Regions from separate parts of the Nonomuraea sp. NPDC049129 genome, predicted to be linked through region 1. Evidence: predicted binding sites of a transcription regulator. Region 1 holds the regulator's gene; the other holds the start of a gene.
What was found. Region 1 encodes HrcA, which represses chaperone genes, less so after heat shock. Its sites were predicted from a motif close to TTGGCACTCTCNNNNNGAGAGTGCCAA; they were not measured.
Positions count from the first base shown of each region.

Region 2: groES (co-chaperone GroES) is a predicted target of HrcA. The motif match lies at 6,219-6,245, and genes of this name have one in related genera.

Region 1 is NZ_JBEZDU010000001.1:758,983-766,724, reverse strand. Features, by position in the region: gene hemW (radical SAM family heme chaperone HemW) at 1-1,054, shown strand, start outside; gene AB0B64_RS03330 (DUF4870 domain-containing protein) at 1,111-1,920, opposite strand; gene AB0B64_RS03325 (DUF3097 domain-containing protein) at 1,917-2,726, opposite strand; gene AB0B64_RS03320 (hypothetical protein) at 2,744-3,508, opposite strand; gene hrcA (heat-inducible transcriptional repressor HrcA) at 3,653-4,666, shown strand; gene dnaJ (molecular chaperone DnaJ) at 4,678-5,817, shown strand; gene AB0B64_RS03305 (ATP-binding protein) at 5,829-6,482, opposite strand; gene iscB (RNA-guided endonuclease IscB) at 6,491-7,537, opposite strand.
Region 2 is NZ_JBEZDU010000007.1:65,753-73,494, reverse strand. Features, by position in the region: gene guaB (IMP dehydrogenase) at 1-1,125, opposite strand, end outside; gene AB0B64_RS23085 (LuxR C-terminal-related transcriptional regulator) at 1,536-2,567, shown strand; gene AB0B64_RS23080 (DUF5319 domain-containing protein) at 2,607-2,984, shown strand; gene AB0B64_RS23075 (hypothetical protein) at 2,945-3,097, opposite strand; gene AB0B64_RS23070 (sigma-70 family RNA polymerase sigma factor) at 3,094-3,729, opposite strand; gene groL (chaperonin GroEL) at 4,116-5,735, opposite strand; gene groES (co-chaperone GroES) at 5,818-6,132, opposite strand; gene AB0B64_RS23055 (class I SAM-dependent methyltransferase) at 6,538-7,742, shown strand, end outside.

The sequences.
Region 1 (7,742 bases):
GGGCCCCGGTGCCTCGCACCGCGACTACGCCGACACGGCCATCGAGGAGGTACGGCTGGCCCGACGCGTCCTCGGTGACGTGGAGCTCCCGGTCGAGACCGTGTTCTTCGGCGGCGGCACGCCCACCCTGCTGCCCGCCGAAGACCTGGGCCGGATCCTCGGCGCGATCGACGCGGAGTTCGGGCTCAAGGCGGGCGCCGAGGTGACCACGGAGGCCAACCCCGAGTCGGTCGACCCGGCCTACCTCGGCAGGCTGCTGGACGGCGGCTTCAACCGGGTCAGCTTCGGCATGCAGAGCGCCAGGGAGCACGTGCTCAAGGTGCTCGACCGGCAGCACACGCCCGGCCGGGCGGCGCAGGCCGTACACGAAGCCAAGAAGGCCGGGTTCGAGCACGTCAACCTGGACCTGATCTACAGCACGCCCGGCGAGTCCGACGACGACTGGCGGGCGTCGCTGGAGGCGGCGATCGCCGCCGAGCCCGACCACGTCTCCGCCTACTCGCTGATCGTGGAGGAGGGCACGCGGCTGGCCGCCAGGATCAGGCGCGGCGAGCTGCCGATGCCCGACGACGACGTGGCCGCCGACCGCTACCAGATCGCCGACGCGCTGCTGGCGGAGGCGGGCTTGCGCTGGTACGAGGTGTCCAACTGGGCCACGGACGACGACGCGCGGTGCCGGCACAACCTGCTCTACTGGACCGGTGGCGACTGGTGGGCCGTCGGCCCCGGCGCGCACAGCCACGTGGGCGGCACCCGCTGGTGGAACGTCAAGCATCCGGCCGCCTACGCGCAGCGCCTGGCCGCGGGCACTTCGCCCGCGCACGCGCGCGAAGTGCTTGCCGACGACGACCGCGAGGCCGAGCGCCTGATGCTGGAGCTCCGGCTGGCCTCCGGCTACCCGGTCGCCGACGTGGCTCCGGGCGCGCGTACGGCCGTCGCGGTGGCGCTGGGCGACGGTCTGCTGGAGCCGGAGCCGTTCAAGGCGGGGCTGCTGGTCCTCACCCTGCGCGGCCGGCTCCTGGCCGATGCCCTGGTGCGGGATCTGCTCGGCTGAGCATTGCCCTGGTACGGGCTCAGCTCAGCCGACTATTGGCCTGGTATGCGGTCTGCTCAGCTGACCATGCGGATGGCGATCGGGTAGCGGTAGTTCTCGCCCTTGTTGGCGGCGATGGCGGCCTGGATGTGGAAGATCAGCGACACGATCCAGATGATGGGGAACAGGATGATCCCGATCAGGACGACCGTCAGCAGGCCCGCGACGACGTAGCCGATGAACATCGTGATCTGGAAGTTCAGCGCCTCGGCCGACTGGTCGCGGACATAGGGTGACTCGTCCCGCTTCATCAGGTAGATGATCAGCGGGCCGATCCAGGAGACGAGCAGGCCGAGCAGGTGGGCCAGCATGGCCATCGTGGTGTCGTCGCTGCCCGGCCGCGGACCGTAGACGCCGGGGACGTGCGGCGGACGCTGCTGCGGGGCCGCGTAGCCGTAGCCGGGCTGCTCGTAGCCGGGCGGCGGCGTGGGCGGCTGCCCGTAACCGTAACCGGGCGACTGCCCGTAGCCGCCGGAACCAGGCTGCCCGTAGCCGCCGGAACCAGGCTGCCCGTAACCGTAGCCAGGCTGTGGCCCCGACCCAGGACCGCTCTGAGGCCCGGAACCGTAAGCGGGCTGGTCACCATACCCAGGCGCGGGCCCCGAGCCGGGCTGACCGCCATACTCGGGCGCGGGACCGGACCCTGGCTGGGCGCCGTATCCGGGCGCGGGACCCGACCCAGGCTGGGCTCCGTATCCGGGCGTCGGTCCGGAGCCAGGCTGGGCGCCGTACTCCGGTTGCCGAGGGGTTTCGGGGTTGATGTCCGACTGCGAGATGCGTCGCGTCGCATCATCGTCCGGCGGCGGCTGCGGGGGATCCTGGCTCATGGTGCCTCCGTAACGAAGTCGATCAGTTCCTCGACCCGGCCGAGCAGCTCGGGCTCCAGGTCCGTGAATGCCGAGACGGCGCCGAGGATCCGCCGCCACGCGTCGGCCGGCTCCATCCGCCAGCCCAGGGCGGCGATCACGCCCTCCTTCCACGGCACCCCGCGCGGCACGTCCGGCCAGGCCGGGATCCGCAGCACGGAGGGCTTGACCGCCTGCCAGATGTCCACGTAGGGATGGCCCACGACGAGCACGTGGGGTGAGGTCACCTGAGCGGCGATCCGGCTCTCCTTGGAGCCCGGCACGAGATGGTCGACCAGCACGCCCAGCCTACGCTCCGGCGACGGGCCGAACTCGGCGACGATCGCGGGCAGGTCGTCCACGCCCTCCAGATACTCGACCACGACGCCCTCCACCCGGAGGTCGTGGCCCCAGATCTTCTCCACGAGGGCGGCGTCGTGCACGCCTTCCACGTAGATGCGGCTCTCCTTGGCCACCCTGGCCCGCAGGCCCTCGACGGCTATCGAGCCGGACGCGCTCCGCCTGGGGCTCGACACCCCCGGGGCGGCCGGCCGTACGAGCGTCACGACCTTGCCGTCCAGCAGGAACGCGGCGGGCGCGAACGGGAACAGGCGGCGCTTGCCGAAACGGTCCTCCAGCGTGACGGCCTCCTTGTCGCAGGCCACCACGGCGCCGCAGAAGCCGCTCTCGGCGTCCTCCACGACCAGATCGAGTTCGGCGGGCACCTGGGGGATCTTGCCCTTGCCCGGCCGCCGCCAATTTCCCGCTAGAACATCGCCGTCGTACACACGGGGACCGTAGCAAATCACCCGCCCGCCGCAAGGCGCTTGCGATGAGAGCTCCGCCGGGTCACCACCATGATCGTCGTGATGACGGCGGCCAGCACGCCCAGACCCGGGATCACCAGCAGCGCCGCCACACCGCCCACCAGCCCGCCCGCGGCGGCGGCGAAGTCGCGGCCGACGCCGAAGCGCACGTTGGTCGGCTCCTGGGTCGTGCAGGTGAACTGGTAGTCGCCCTTGGCAGGCGCGTTGACCACGAGGATGAGCTGCCACTGCGTGCCGTTGACGGTGACCCGCTCGGTGCCGGACGTCTTGGCGAGCCTGGCCTGGCCGGGACCGCCGTCGATCCGGCACATGTAATGGACCTGGCTCTCACTGGCGAGGTACACCACCGGCTTCTCCGCCGGGTCCAGCGGCACGGTGACGCTCTGGCCCGCCGTGAACGTCTTGGACGGGGCCACCGCGCCCACCGTGTTCAGGATGCCGCTCACGAACACTCCCACCCCGACCAGCCCGGCGAGCAGCGCCAGGCCCCAGGCGACCGCGATCCACCGCAACCGCGGTCTGATCAACTTCGGGTCAACCTGAGGGCCGAACCGCTGCGGCGTGCCGTAAGGTCCGGGCTGGTACGGCTGCTGCTGCCCGTAGGGGCCGGGCTGGTAGTGCTGCTGGCCGTATTGCGGCGGACCATATTGGGGCGGCGGCGGGCCGTACTGGGGAGGTTGCCCCTGGTACGGACCCTGTCCCGGCGGTGGACCGTAGGAGGGGGGCTGGGAGTCGTCGGTCATATCGGCCAGTGTGCGCCCTATTGGCGGCCACTCGCTAGCTCCGGTGTTATCGCACCTTGTGGGCGGGAGCCGTACACTTGGCACTCGGGAACACAGAGTGCTAGACCTGTCGTTTCCTGAAAGGCAGAGGTAGGAGGTGAGCGCGTGCTCGACGATCGGAAGCTGGCGGTGCTCCGCGCCATTGTCGAAGACTACGTGTCCACCAATGAGCCGGTGGGCTCCAGGGCGCTCGCCGAACGCCACAACCTGAAGGTCTCCCCAGCGACGGTCAGGAACGACATGGCCGCCCTGGAGGAGGAGGGCTACATCACCCAGCCGCACACCAGCGCGGGCCGCGTGCCGACGGACAAGGGCTATCGCCTGTTCGTCGACCGGCTCTCGCAGGTCAAGCCGCTCTCCGGAGCGGAGCGCCGGGCGATCGAGACGTTCCTCGCCGGCGCGGTCGACCTCGACGACGTGGTCACCCGCACGGTGCGGCTGCTCGCGCAGCTCACCCGGCAGGTCGCGGTCGTGCAATACCCGACGCTGACCCGCTCGACGGTCAGGCACGTCGAGCTCGTGCCCCTGCACGACCGGCGGATCATGCTCGTGCTGATCACCAACACGGGCCGCGTCGAGCAGCGGGTGGTCGAGCTGCCCGAAGTGGTGGAGGACACCCGCATCGCGCACCTGCGCGCGGTGCTCAACGCCTCCCTCGACGGCTGCGGCCTGCTCAACGTCCCCGATCAGGTCGCCGACCTGCCGGAGCGGCTGCCCGTCGAAGACCGTCCCGTGGTGGCCACTATCCTGTCGGTGCTCCTCGAGACGCTGGTCGAGCGCCATGATGAGAAGATCGTGTTCGCCGGTGCGGCCAACCTCGCCGGGGCCGACTTCTCGACCGGGCTGCGCGATGTGCTCGAAGCACTGGAGGAGCAGGTCGTGCTCATGCGGCTGCTCGGCGAGACTTCCACAGACACCCCGTCCACGCTCACCGTGCGCATCGGCTCGGAGAACCCGTTCCTCCGTGGCACGTCGATCGTCGCAACCGGGTACGGTTCTGGCGACAACGAACTGGCCCGGCTAGGCGTGCTAGGCCCCACGAGGATGGACTATCCCGTGACGATGGGCGCCGTGCGCGCGGTGGCACGCTACGTCAGCCAAATCCTGGCTGCATCATAAGAGGTCGATAAGTGGCAAACAGCGACTACTACGCCACCCTCGGGGTGCGCCGTGACGCCAGTCAGGAAGAGATCAAGAAGGCCTACCGCAGGCTTGCCCGCGAACTCCATCCCGACGTCAATCCGGACCCCGCGACCCAGGAGCGGTTCAAGGAGATCACGCAGGCCTACGAGGTGCTGTCCGACGCCAACAAGCGTCAGATGTACGACCTGGGCGGCGACCCCTTCGGCGGCTCCGGCGCGGGCCAGGGAGCGGCCGGCTTCGGCGCGGGCTTCCCGTTCAGCGACATCATGGACGCCTTCTTCGGCACGGCCGGGGGCGCGCGCGGGCCCCGTTCGCGGGCCAGGAGAGGGCGCAACGCGACCATCCGCGTCGAGCTCGACCTGCGCGAGACCGCCTTCGGCACCACCCGCGAGCTGGTCGTCGACACGGCCGTGCTCTGCGAGGTCTGCCAGGGCGCGGGCGCCGCGTCCGGCACCCACCCCGACACCTGTGACATGTGCAACGGGCGCGGCGAGATCTCCCAGGTCACCCGGTCGTTCCTGGGCCAGGTCATGACCTCCAGGCCGTGCCCCCAGTGCGGCGGCTTCGGAACGATCATCCGCCACCCGTGCCAGGAGTGCTCGGGTGACGGCCGCGTGCGCACCCGCCGTACGATCAAGGTCCGCATCCCCGCGGGCGTCGAGGACGGCACGCACATCCAGCTCGCCGGCGAGGGCGAGGTCGGCCCCGGCGGCGGCCCGCCCGGAGACCTCTTCCTGGAGATCGTCGAGCGCCCGCACGAGATCTTCGAGCGGCGCGGCGACGACCTGCACTGCACGGTCCAGATCCCGATGACGGCCGCCGCGCTCGGCACCAACCTCGCCGTGGAGACGCTCGACGGCTCCGAGGAGGTCGACGTGCGGCCGGGCACGCAGTCGGGCCAGGTCATCACGATGTACGGCAGGGGCGTGCAGCGGCTCAACGAGACGGGCCGCGGCGACCTGCTCATCCACGTCAACGTGGAGACCCCGCTGCGCCTCGACCCGGCGCAGGAGGAGCTGCTGCGCGAGCTGGCCAAGCAGCGTGGCGAGGAGCGGCCGCCCGGGAAGTTCGCCCCCGGGCAGCAGGGGTTCTTCTCGCGGCTGCGGGACGCGTTCAACGGCCGCTGAACGGGACACGTTCAACGGCCGGTGACCCGTAAGGGCACCAGGAGTTCGCCCGGGAGGGCCACCCGGGCGGTGATGCCGTGTGGCGGCGACTCGTCCAGCCACACGCGCACACCGAGCCGCTCGGCCAGCCTGCCCACCACGTAGTGGCCGAGGTAGCGGGTGGGGGCGGCGAAGAAGCGCCGTTCGCCACGGAGCCGGGCGTTCGCGGCGGCGCGCTCTCCCTCGGTCATCCCCACGCCCTGGTCGACGATCGCGATGTGGCACTCGCCCTCGCGTGTGCTGGCCCGGATCTCCACCTCGGTGTCGGGCGCCGAGCAGGTCAGCGCGTTGTCGACCAGCTCGGTCACCAGGTGCGCGATCTCGGCGACGGCCGTGCCCCTGAGCAGGGCGTCGTCCACTTCGCCCAGCACCGCGCGGCCGGACCCGGCCGCGCTCAGGGCCGAGCGGAGCACGTCGCGTACGGCCACGGGATCGGGCGGGCGGCGCGGGCGGCCGGTGGCGGGCCGGTGGGGCTCCTCGGCCGCGGGCCCCGTCGTGTCCGGGGCCTTTCCGGCGAGCCGGCGCGGCGCCGCGCGGGCGATCCTGGCAGGGACGGTGAGCAGGACGGTCAGCCGGGTCTTCAGCGCGCACGGCCAGCGCCGCGCGCGGCGGGTGTTCCTGGACATGAACGTCATCAGAACCACCCGTGGATACCCCGGCGTTCATGCCGGGGAGGGAACGGGAGCGGGAGCGGGAAGGCCCTTGAGGGCCTGAGTGTGCCCTGAGGTTCACCGTTCAGTGGTGGTCTCCTTGCTCGTGGTGTAGCTGTAGCCGTCGGCTCTTTGGACGACGCGTCCGGTGTGGACTCCGGTGTGTTTGCCGTGGGTGAGGGTGGCGCGTACGAGGTCGCCGGTGGCGAACCCATGGACGTGCTTGATGCGGGGGAGCCGCAGGCGGGGGAATCCGTACCGGTCGGTGCGGGTTCGGCGGTAGGTGTGTTTCGCAGGAACTCTTCGACGGGTGTTGTGTTCTTCGCCTGGTTGCACGGCTGGCACGCCAGCGTCAGGTTGGAGATCCGGTCGGAGCCGCCCCGCGCCTTGGGGTGGATGTGCTCGACCTGCAAACGCGTACCCGCCGCACCGCAGTACGCGCAGGTCCGGCCCCATTTCTCCAGCAGGTACTGGCGGACTTCGTATCCGGCCAGCGTCCCCTGCTGGTACTCGACGCCTTCCAGCGGCTTGCCCGCCGACATGGCGTGCGTGTCGAACGCGACGCGCTCGATCTGGATGGCGCGCACGGGTGCCCACCGGCCCAGCCGGGCCACCCACGACATGGTGGTGTCCACCCGGTGCCGTAGGGACGGTGCGAGCCAGCCCTTGGGTTTGGCGCGGTTGAGGAATCGAGGAGCGCGGTAGCGCAGGTTGCGAGATCTCCTGCCGCGCCGGTAGCGCGAGCGGGCGGTGAGCTTGTCGCGGATCGCGGCGCCCCGGTGGTCGAGTTGGACGCTGTACTTCCCGGCACGGCTTGCGCCGCGTTCGGTGAAGACGGCGATGCCGGTGTGCTTGGAGCCGGGGTCGAGGCCGATCTCGACGCCGGCGACCGTGGAGTCGGCCAGCGCGCGGTCGGTCAGGCGGATGACGAACGGGGTGTGCCGGACCACCACCGCCCGGCCCGCTTTGAGGAATTGCCGGGCCCGGCCGGGCCGGCAGGGCTGCAACGGTTTCCCGTGGCGATCGAGCACGAAAACGTGTGGGTCTGTAAGGACCCTTCCGCCCTTCCCGGACTGTTCCGGGTCGGGGTGACGCCCGCCGCCCGGTGCGGTACGGCGGATCTCCCCTCGCCCAGCTTCCACACCGGGTGCGCGGCCTGCCGCGCGTCCGTAAGCCGTTTCGTGCCCACCCTCGGGCGTGTCTGCTCCCACGGATTCCAGAGCAGCGAACTGAGGA
Region 2 (7,742 bases), on a different contig from region 1:
GATGAAGATCAGCTCACCGGGCGACTCCTCGCAGCCGGCGAGCAGCGAGCCGAGCATGACCGTGTCGGCGCCGGCGGCGATGGCCTTGACGATGTCGCCGGAGTATTGCAGACCGCCGTCGCCGATGACCGGCACGCCGGCCGGGCCGCACGCCAGCGACGCCTGGTAGATGGCGGTGACCTGCGGCGCGCCCACGCCGGCCACGACGCGGGTGGTGCAGATGGAGCCGGGGCCCACGCCGACCTTGACCGCGTCGGCGCCCGCGTCGACGAGCATCTGGGCGCCCGCCCTGGTCGCGATGTTGCCGCCGATGACGTCGACCTTGCTGTTGGCCTTGAGCTTAGCGACCATGTCGGCCAGGCCCTTGGAGTGGCCGTGCGCGACGTCGACCACGACCACGTCGACGCCCGCCTCGATCAGCGCCTTGGCCCGCAGCTCCGCGTCACCGCCGACGCCCACGGCGGCGCCGACGACCAGGCGGCCGTCCGCGTCCTTGGTGGCCAGCGGATATTGCTCGCTCTTGGTGAAGTCTTTAACCGTGATCAGACCGCGTAGCCGGCCGTCGGGATCGACCAGGGGCAGCTTCTCGATCTTGTTGTGCCGCAGCAGCTCGAACGCGCCGTCACGCGACACCCCGACCGGGGCGGTGACCAGCGGCATCGGGGTCATGACCTCACGCACCGGCCGCGACTGGTCGGTCTCGAAGCGCATGTCGCGGTTGGTCACGATGCCGACGAGCACGCCGGAGAGGTCGGTGACGGGCACCCCGGAGATCCGGTACGTCGCGCACAGCCGCTCCACGTCGGCCAGGGTGTCGTCGGGAGTGCAGGTCACCGGGTTGGTGACCATCCCGGCCTCGGACCGTTTGACCAGGTCGACCTGCTGGGCCTGCTCCTCCACCGACAGGTTGCGGTGCAGGATGCCGATGCCGCCCTGGCGGGCCATGGCGACGGCCATGCGGGCCTCGGTGACGGTGTCCATCGCGGCGGAGACCAGCGGGATCGACAGGTTGATGCCGCGCGACAGGCGCGAACCGGTGTCCGCGTCACCAGGTTGCAGGTCTGAATAGCTTGGGACGAGCAACACGTCGTCGAAGGTCAGACCCGTCTCGGTGAACTTGGACATGCTGCGGCCCCTCCTGCCGATGCTGATGAGGCAAGTCTAGGGCCTACATGCAAAACGTCCCGAGGCCGGGAGCACGATGACCCCCACGGCCCGTCGTACCCCCGGCATCCCAAAGAGCCGGAGGATGGGGCGGTCGGTGATCCGCCCCATCCTCCGGCCACCGACATCCGGGCGGAAGCGCATAAAGCGCCACCGAACCCCCCTCCGCGTCCTGATGGCAAGCGCTGCCAGCTCAAGTGGATGCCGACGCTGGGTTAAGCCTGCGTTACTCATCGGCACACCGCAATGTGAAAACGTGCAATTGCACGAAGCTGCACATGTGGCCAAGGAGTCCACGCAAGGAGCGGACAAGGACGTATCGCCGAGTTATTCTCACGACACGCCCGTGTCCCCCCTACGGAGCCCCTTATATGCGCAGCGAGTCCCACGCCCTGTCCGACCCTCTCGCGGACGCTCCCCTCGCGACGCTGGGCCTCGACCCGGCCCAGACCGCGCTTTACACGGCGGTGCTGCGCCTGCACAGGGCTACGCGTACCGAACTGGCCGAGGCCATGGACGGTCCCGTCGACAAGGTGAGCAGACAGCTCGACGATCTCGTCAGGCTCGGGGTGATCGACGAACAATCGGGCGAATACCTCGCCCGGCACCCCGCCGCCGCGCTCGGCCGGCTGATCGCCGAGCGCCTCGACCGGCTGGCCGAGGAGAGCAGGCGCATCGACTCCGCCCTCGGCTCGATCCGAGGGCTGATCCGCGACTACGACGTGGGGCACGACTACCAGAACGGCGCGTTCCGGGTTGAGATGGTGAGCGGGGCCGACGTGCTCTACGAGAGCGTGGTGGGCATGGCGGTGCAGTCCCAGTCCCCGCCGATGCACTTACTCACCGCCATTCCCGACGAGCGGACGATGGCGGACTTCGTACGGAAATTTGCCGATCCTTGGATCGATGCACAGCAGCGGAAACTCCTGAACGTCCGGGCCGTCATCCCGGTCTCCACCCTGACCCTGCCCGGCGTACGCGACCAGCTGACCAGGCTGCTGGCCACCGGCGGGACCGTACGCACGCTGGACCGGGTGCCGAGCTGGTTCATGACCGCCGGGCCCGACGCCGCCGGCCTGCCCGCGCTGTGGGGCGGCAACCTGCCCGACCACGCCTACAACTTCTACCTGGTCCGGACCCCGATCGTCGTGGGCATGCTCCGGTCGCTCTTCGAGGAGCTGTGGGGCCGGGCCGTACCCCTGCCCTGGGGTCGCCGGGGCGAGGGCGTGGTGCAGGTGCTGCGGCTCGCGGCGCAGGGCATGTGCGACGACTCGATAGCCCGCCAGCTCGGTGTCTCCGTGCGCACGGTACGGGCCAGGTTTGCCGACGCCATGGTTCAGCTTGGCGCGCAATCACGCTTTCACGCAGGTGTGGAGGCCGCCCGGCGTGGATGGCTGAGCTAATCACCACCGCGGTGGCCGCATCGGTCATATGGTGGGAAGGTGCTGGAAGACGTCCCCCGCGACCCGTTCGCGGACGACCCGAACGACCCTTCCTCAGCGATGGGCGAGCTCGACGACGCCGAACCGCTGACCGCCTCCGAGCGCGACGAGGCCATTACCGACCTGGCCGACGTCGAGGTCTTCCGCTCCTTGTTAGAGCAGCAGGGAGTGCTGGGCCTGGTGCTCGACTGCCCGGAATGCGGCGAGCAGCACTTCTTCGACTGGGAGCTGCTGCGCGGCAATCTGCGCCAGATGATCGACAAAGGCCAGCCCCAAATGCACGAGCCGGCCTTTCACCCTGACCCGGCCGACTACGTGACCTGGGAATACGCCAGAGGCTACGTCGACGGTGTCATCGACACCGAGGAGCGCCGCTGATCCACATCGTCCAGCAGCGCGGCGAGCAGCCGCGCGGCCGGATCGCGTGAATCGGGCAGCTCGCCGCGGGCCAGCACGTCGAGGAGCGCGTCAGTCTGCTCCTCCGGCGTCAAGCCGACTCCAGTTCGGCCATCTGCCGCAGCCTCGCCAGCGCTCGATGCTGGGCAACACGGACCGCACCTGGTGACATACCGAGTACATTACCGGTCTCCTCCGCCGACAGCCCCGACACCACCCGCAACAACAGCAACTCGCGCTGGTTGTCGGGGAGTCTGGCGAGCAGCCTGCGGGCGTACTCCACCTCGATGTAGCGGACCACCGTCTCCTCGGGCCCCGGTCCGTCGTCCGGCCCGTCCGGTAGATCCTGAGTCGGTACGGCCGAGCGGACCGAACTCCGCAACGCGTCGGCCACCTTGTGCGAGGCGATACCGAAGACGAAGGAGGCGAAAGGCCGTCCCATGTCGCGGTATCGCGGCAGCGCGGACAGGACCGCGATGCACACCTCCTGGGCTACGTCATCGGCAATGTGATATTGCCCTGAAACCCTGCCCAGCCTGGCGCGGCAATAGCGCACCACCATCGGACGCAACTCGCCGAGCAGGGATTCGATCGCAGTGCGATCTCCCTGTACGGCGAGGCTCGTCAGTTCCCTTAGGTCGGAGTCATCCGTCCGTGCCGGAAGTCTCGACGCGAGCCTTACCCCAATTTTGGCGTCGGCGACGCTTCCCTCGCTCACGATAGGCATGATGCCCGCACTGATCGGGCCTGTCGTCATCGTGAACGGCTACGGATTGGTCACATTGACGCGGCGATAACGCGCGGTAATCGACCGGCCACACTAAGCCTTTATTGCGGAAGAATATTTCATCCCATAACCCCAAATGTGCAGAAATTGTCAGACGCCTAGACGCTTAAGCCACACATCCGGTTTACCCGAATAAACCACTTTCCCGGTTCATCACCCTTCGCTCACCCTCTCAGCAGCTTCGACTGGATTGCCCGTATGTCATATGCCATACATGGCTTTGCGGGGGTTGGAGGCCCAGGGGCGCGCCGGAGAAAGCACACGACCCGCACCTGGAAATCAGGCGCGGGTCGGGTGAGGAAGAAACGGCCCAGTGAAAGAACGGCTCAGTGGCCGTGGCCGTGACCGTGGCCCTGACCGGCGGCGGCCGGCTCCTCCTCCGGCTTGTCGACGACGAGCGCCTCGGTGGTGAGGAGCATGCCGGCGATCGACGCGGCGTTCTGGACGGCCGAACGGGTGACCTTGACCGGGTCGATGACGCCCTGGTCGAGCAGGTTGCCGTAGTCGCCGGTGGCGGCGTTGAGGCCGTGGCCCGCCGACAGCTCCGAGACCTTGTGGGTGACCACGTAGCCCTCGAGACCGGCGTTCTCGGCGATCCAGCGCGTCGGCTCGACCAGCGAGCGGCGGACGATGGCGACACCGGTCGCCTCGTCGCCCGTCAGGCCCAGGTCGTCGAGGTCCTTGGCGACGTGGATCAGCGCGGAGCCACCGCCGGAGACGATGCCCTCCTCGATCGCGGCGCGCGTAGCGGAGATCGCGTCCTCGAGGCGGTGCTTCTTCTCCTTGAGCTCCACCTCGGTGGCGGCGCCGACGCGCAGCACGCACACACCGCCGGCCAGCTTCGCAAGGCGCTCCTGCAGCTTCTCGCGGTCCCAGTCGGAGTCAGACTGCTCGATGGCAATCTTGATCTCCTTGACCCGGTCCTCGATCGCCTGCTGGTCGCCGCCGCCGTCGACGATGGTCGTGTTGTCCTTCGTCACGACGATGCGGCGGGCGTTGCCGAGCACCTCAAGGCCGACGTTCTCGAGCTTGAGGCCGACCTCCTCGCTCACGACCTGGCCACCGGTGAGGATGGCGATGTCCTGCAGCATGGCCTTGCGGCGGTCGCCGAAGCCCGGAGCCTTGACGGCGACCGAGGTGAACGTGCCGCGGATCTTGTTGGTGACCAGGACGGCCAGGGCTTCGCCCTCGACGTCCTCGGCGACCACGAGCAGCGGCTTCTTGGTCTGCGCGATCTGCTCGAGCAGCGGCAGGAAGTCGGAGATCGAGGAGATCTTGCCCTGGGTGAGCAGGATGTAGGCGTCCTCGAGGACGGCCTCCATGCGCTCGGGGTCGGTCACCATGTACGCCGACAGGTAGCCCTTGTCGAACTGCATGCCCTCGGTGAACTCGAGCTCCATGCCCATGGCGTTGGACTCTTCGACGGTGAGAACACCGTCCTTGCCCACCTTGTCGAACGCCTCGGCGATCAGGTCGCCGATCTTGGCGTCCTGAGCGGAGATGGTCGCGACGTTCGCGATCTCCTTCTTGTCCTCGACCGGGCGCGCGCTGGCCAGCAGCTTGTCGCTGATCGCCTTGGCGGCCTTGTCGATGCCGCGCTTCAGCGACAGCGGCGAGGCGCCGGCGGCCACGTTGCGCAGGCCCTCGCGGACCATCGCCTGGGCCAGGACCGTCGCGGTGGTGGTGCCGTCACCGGCGACGTCGTTGGTCTTGGTGGCGACTTCCTTGGCGAGCTGGGCGCCGAGGTTCTCGTAGCGCTCCTCCAGCTCGATCTCACGAGCGATGGTCACGCCGTCGTTCGTGATCGTCGGAGCACCGAACTTCTTGTCGATGACGACGTTGCGGCCACGGGGGCCGAGGGTTACCTTCACGGCGTCCGCGAGGGCGTTGACGCCGCGCTCAAGCGCGCGGCGTGCGTCCTCGTCGAACGCTAGGATCTTCGCCATGCTGAAAGTCCTCTCCTAGCGTCGAAAGCCCCGGCCGCACGCGCTCAGACGAGACGCGCGCCCGGGGCCCGACGCATCCGGCTTACTTCTCGATGATCGCGAGAACGTCGCGGGCGGAGAGCACGAGGTACTCCTCGCCGCCGTACTTGACCTCAGTGCCGCCGTACTTGCTGTAGAGGACGATGTCGCCCTCAGCGACGTCGAGCGGAATACGCTTGTCGCCGTCCTCATCCCAGTTGCCCGGGCCCACCGCGAGGACCTTGCCCTCTTGCGGCTTCTCCTTGGCGGTGTCAGGAATGACCAGGCCGGAAGCGGTCGTCTGCTCGGCCTCAAGCGGCTGAACCACGATGCGGTCGCCGAGCGGCTTAACGGGAACCTTGGTGGCGGTCGTCACGATCGGACCTCCCCTTCAGATTTGAATGATCTAGAAGAGGCGACCAGCGGGGCCTGCCGTCGCGGGTGTCAGACCTGCCTCGTCGCACGTTGGCACTCTCAAGGGGAGAGTGCCAACAGGAAACATATGCAAGAGGGGCTTGACAGTCAACACGAACGCGTCTGCTCAGAGCGATAAGGCCCAAGAGCTTGCCCAAGGTTGGGGCTAAATGGGGTGACACGCACTGTTGACGCGGGGCGAACGCCTGAGCCCGCACCTCCGCGGACAGCGGACGTTCCAGCCACCGCGCACGCTCACGGCGGCCGTTCCCGCCGTCCGCCGTACGCGCACGGCGGACGTTCCGGTCCACCACCGTACGCGCACGGCCGCAGGCTGGAGTGCGGCGGGGAGGCGCTAACGTCGGGTGACGTGGATCTCGACGCCTTCACCGAGTTGCTCACCCCGCGCGGGCAGCGCGCACTCGCCGAGGCCGTCGAGGTGGTGGGCGCCGATCCGGTGGCCGCGGCGACGAGGCTGCGCAGGTCGTACGACGCCGGCCTCACTTCGGCCGCGCTCACCCAGGCGGCGCTGCGCGAGCGCGCCAAGGCCAAGTTCGGCGCCGACGCGGCACTCATGTACTTCACTCCGCACGGTCTGGAGCAGGCCACCCGAGCCGAGGCCGGCGCCCACCGGGCCCGCCGCCTGGCCGGAACCGCCGGCGGGACGCGGGTCGTGGACGTCTGCTGCGGCATCGGCGGCGACTTCCTCGCGCTGGCCCGCGCCGGTTGCGTCGTGGACGCCGTGGACCTCGACCCGCTGACCGTCGCCGTCGCCCGGGCCAACGCGGAGGCGCTCGGGCTCGCGGATCGGGTCACCGTACGCCAGGCGGACGCCGCGACGGTCTCTCCGGAGGACTACGACTGGCTGTTCGCCGACCCCGCCCGCCGGACCAGCCGCGGCAGGACGTTCGACCCCATGGCCTACTCGCCGCCGTGGCCGGTCGTGCTCGACCTGGTCGCCAGGGCTCGGCGGGCCTGCTTGAAGGTGGCTCCGGGCATCCCGTACGAGTTCATCCCGGGCGAGGCCGAAGCCGAGTGGGTGTCGTACAAGGGCGAGGTGAAGGAGGCAGCCCTTTGGACCAGCCCCGCCGAAGGGGCGGCGCGGGCCGAGGGGCCGACGCGAGGCGAGGGGCCGACGCGAGGCGAGGGGCCGACGCGAGGCGAGGGGCCGACGCGGCGGGCGACGTTGCTGCCCGGCGGCGAGACACTCGTCGCCCGCGGGGCCGAGGCGCCGACCGGCCCCGTCGGTCGCTTCGTGTACGAACCCGACGGGGCCGCGATCCGCGCGCACCTCGTCGGGGAGGTCGCCGAGATGGTCGGCGGCCGCCTCCCCGACCCGATGATCGCCTACATCACCGGCGACGAGCCGTTCGACACCCCATGGGCCGCGCGTTACGCGGTGGAAGAAGTGCTGCCGTTCTCGCTGAAGCGCCTCCGCGCTACTCTCCGCGAGCGGCAAGTCGGAAATGTCGTCATCAAGAAGCGAGCCTCGGCGGTCGACATCGAACGGCTCAGAAATGACCTGCGACTTTCGGGTGACAAATCTGCGGTAATCATACTTACCCGCATCATGGA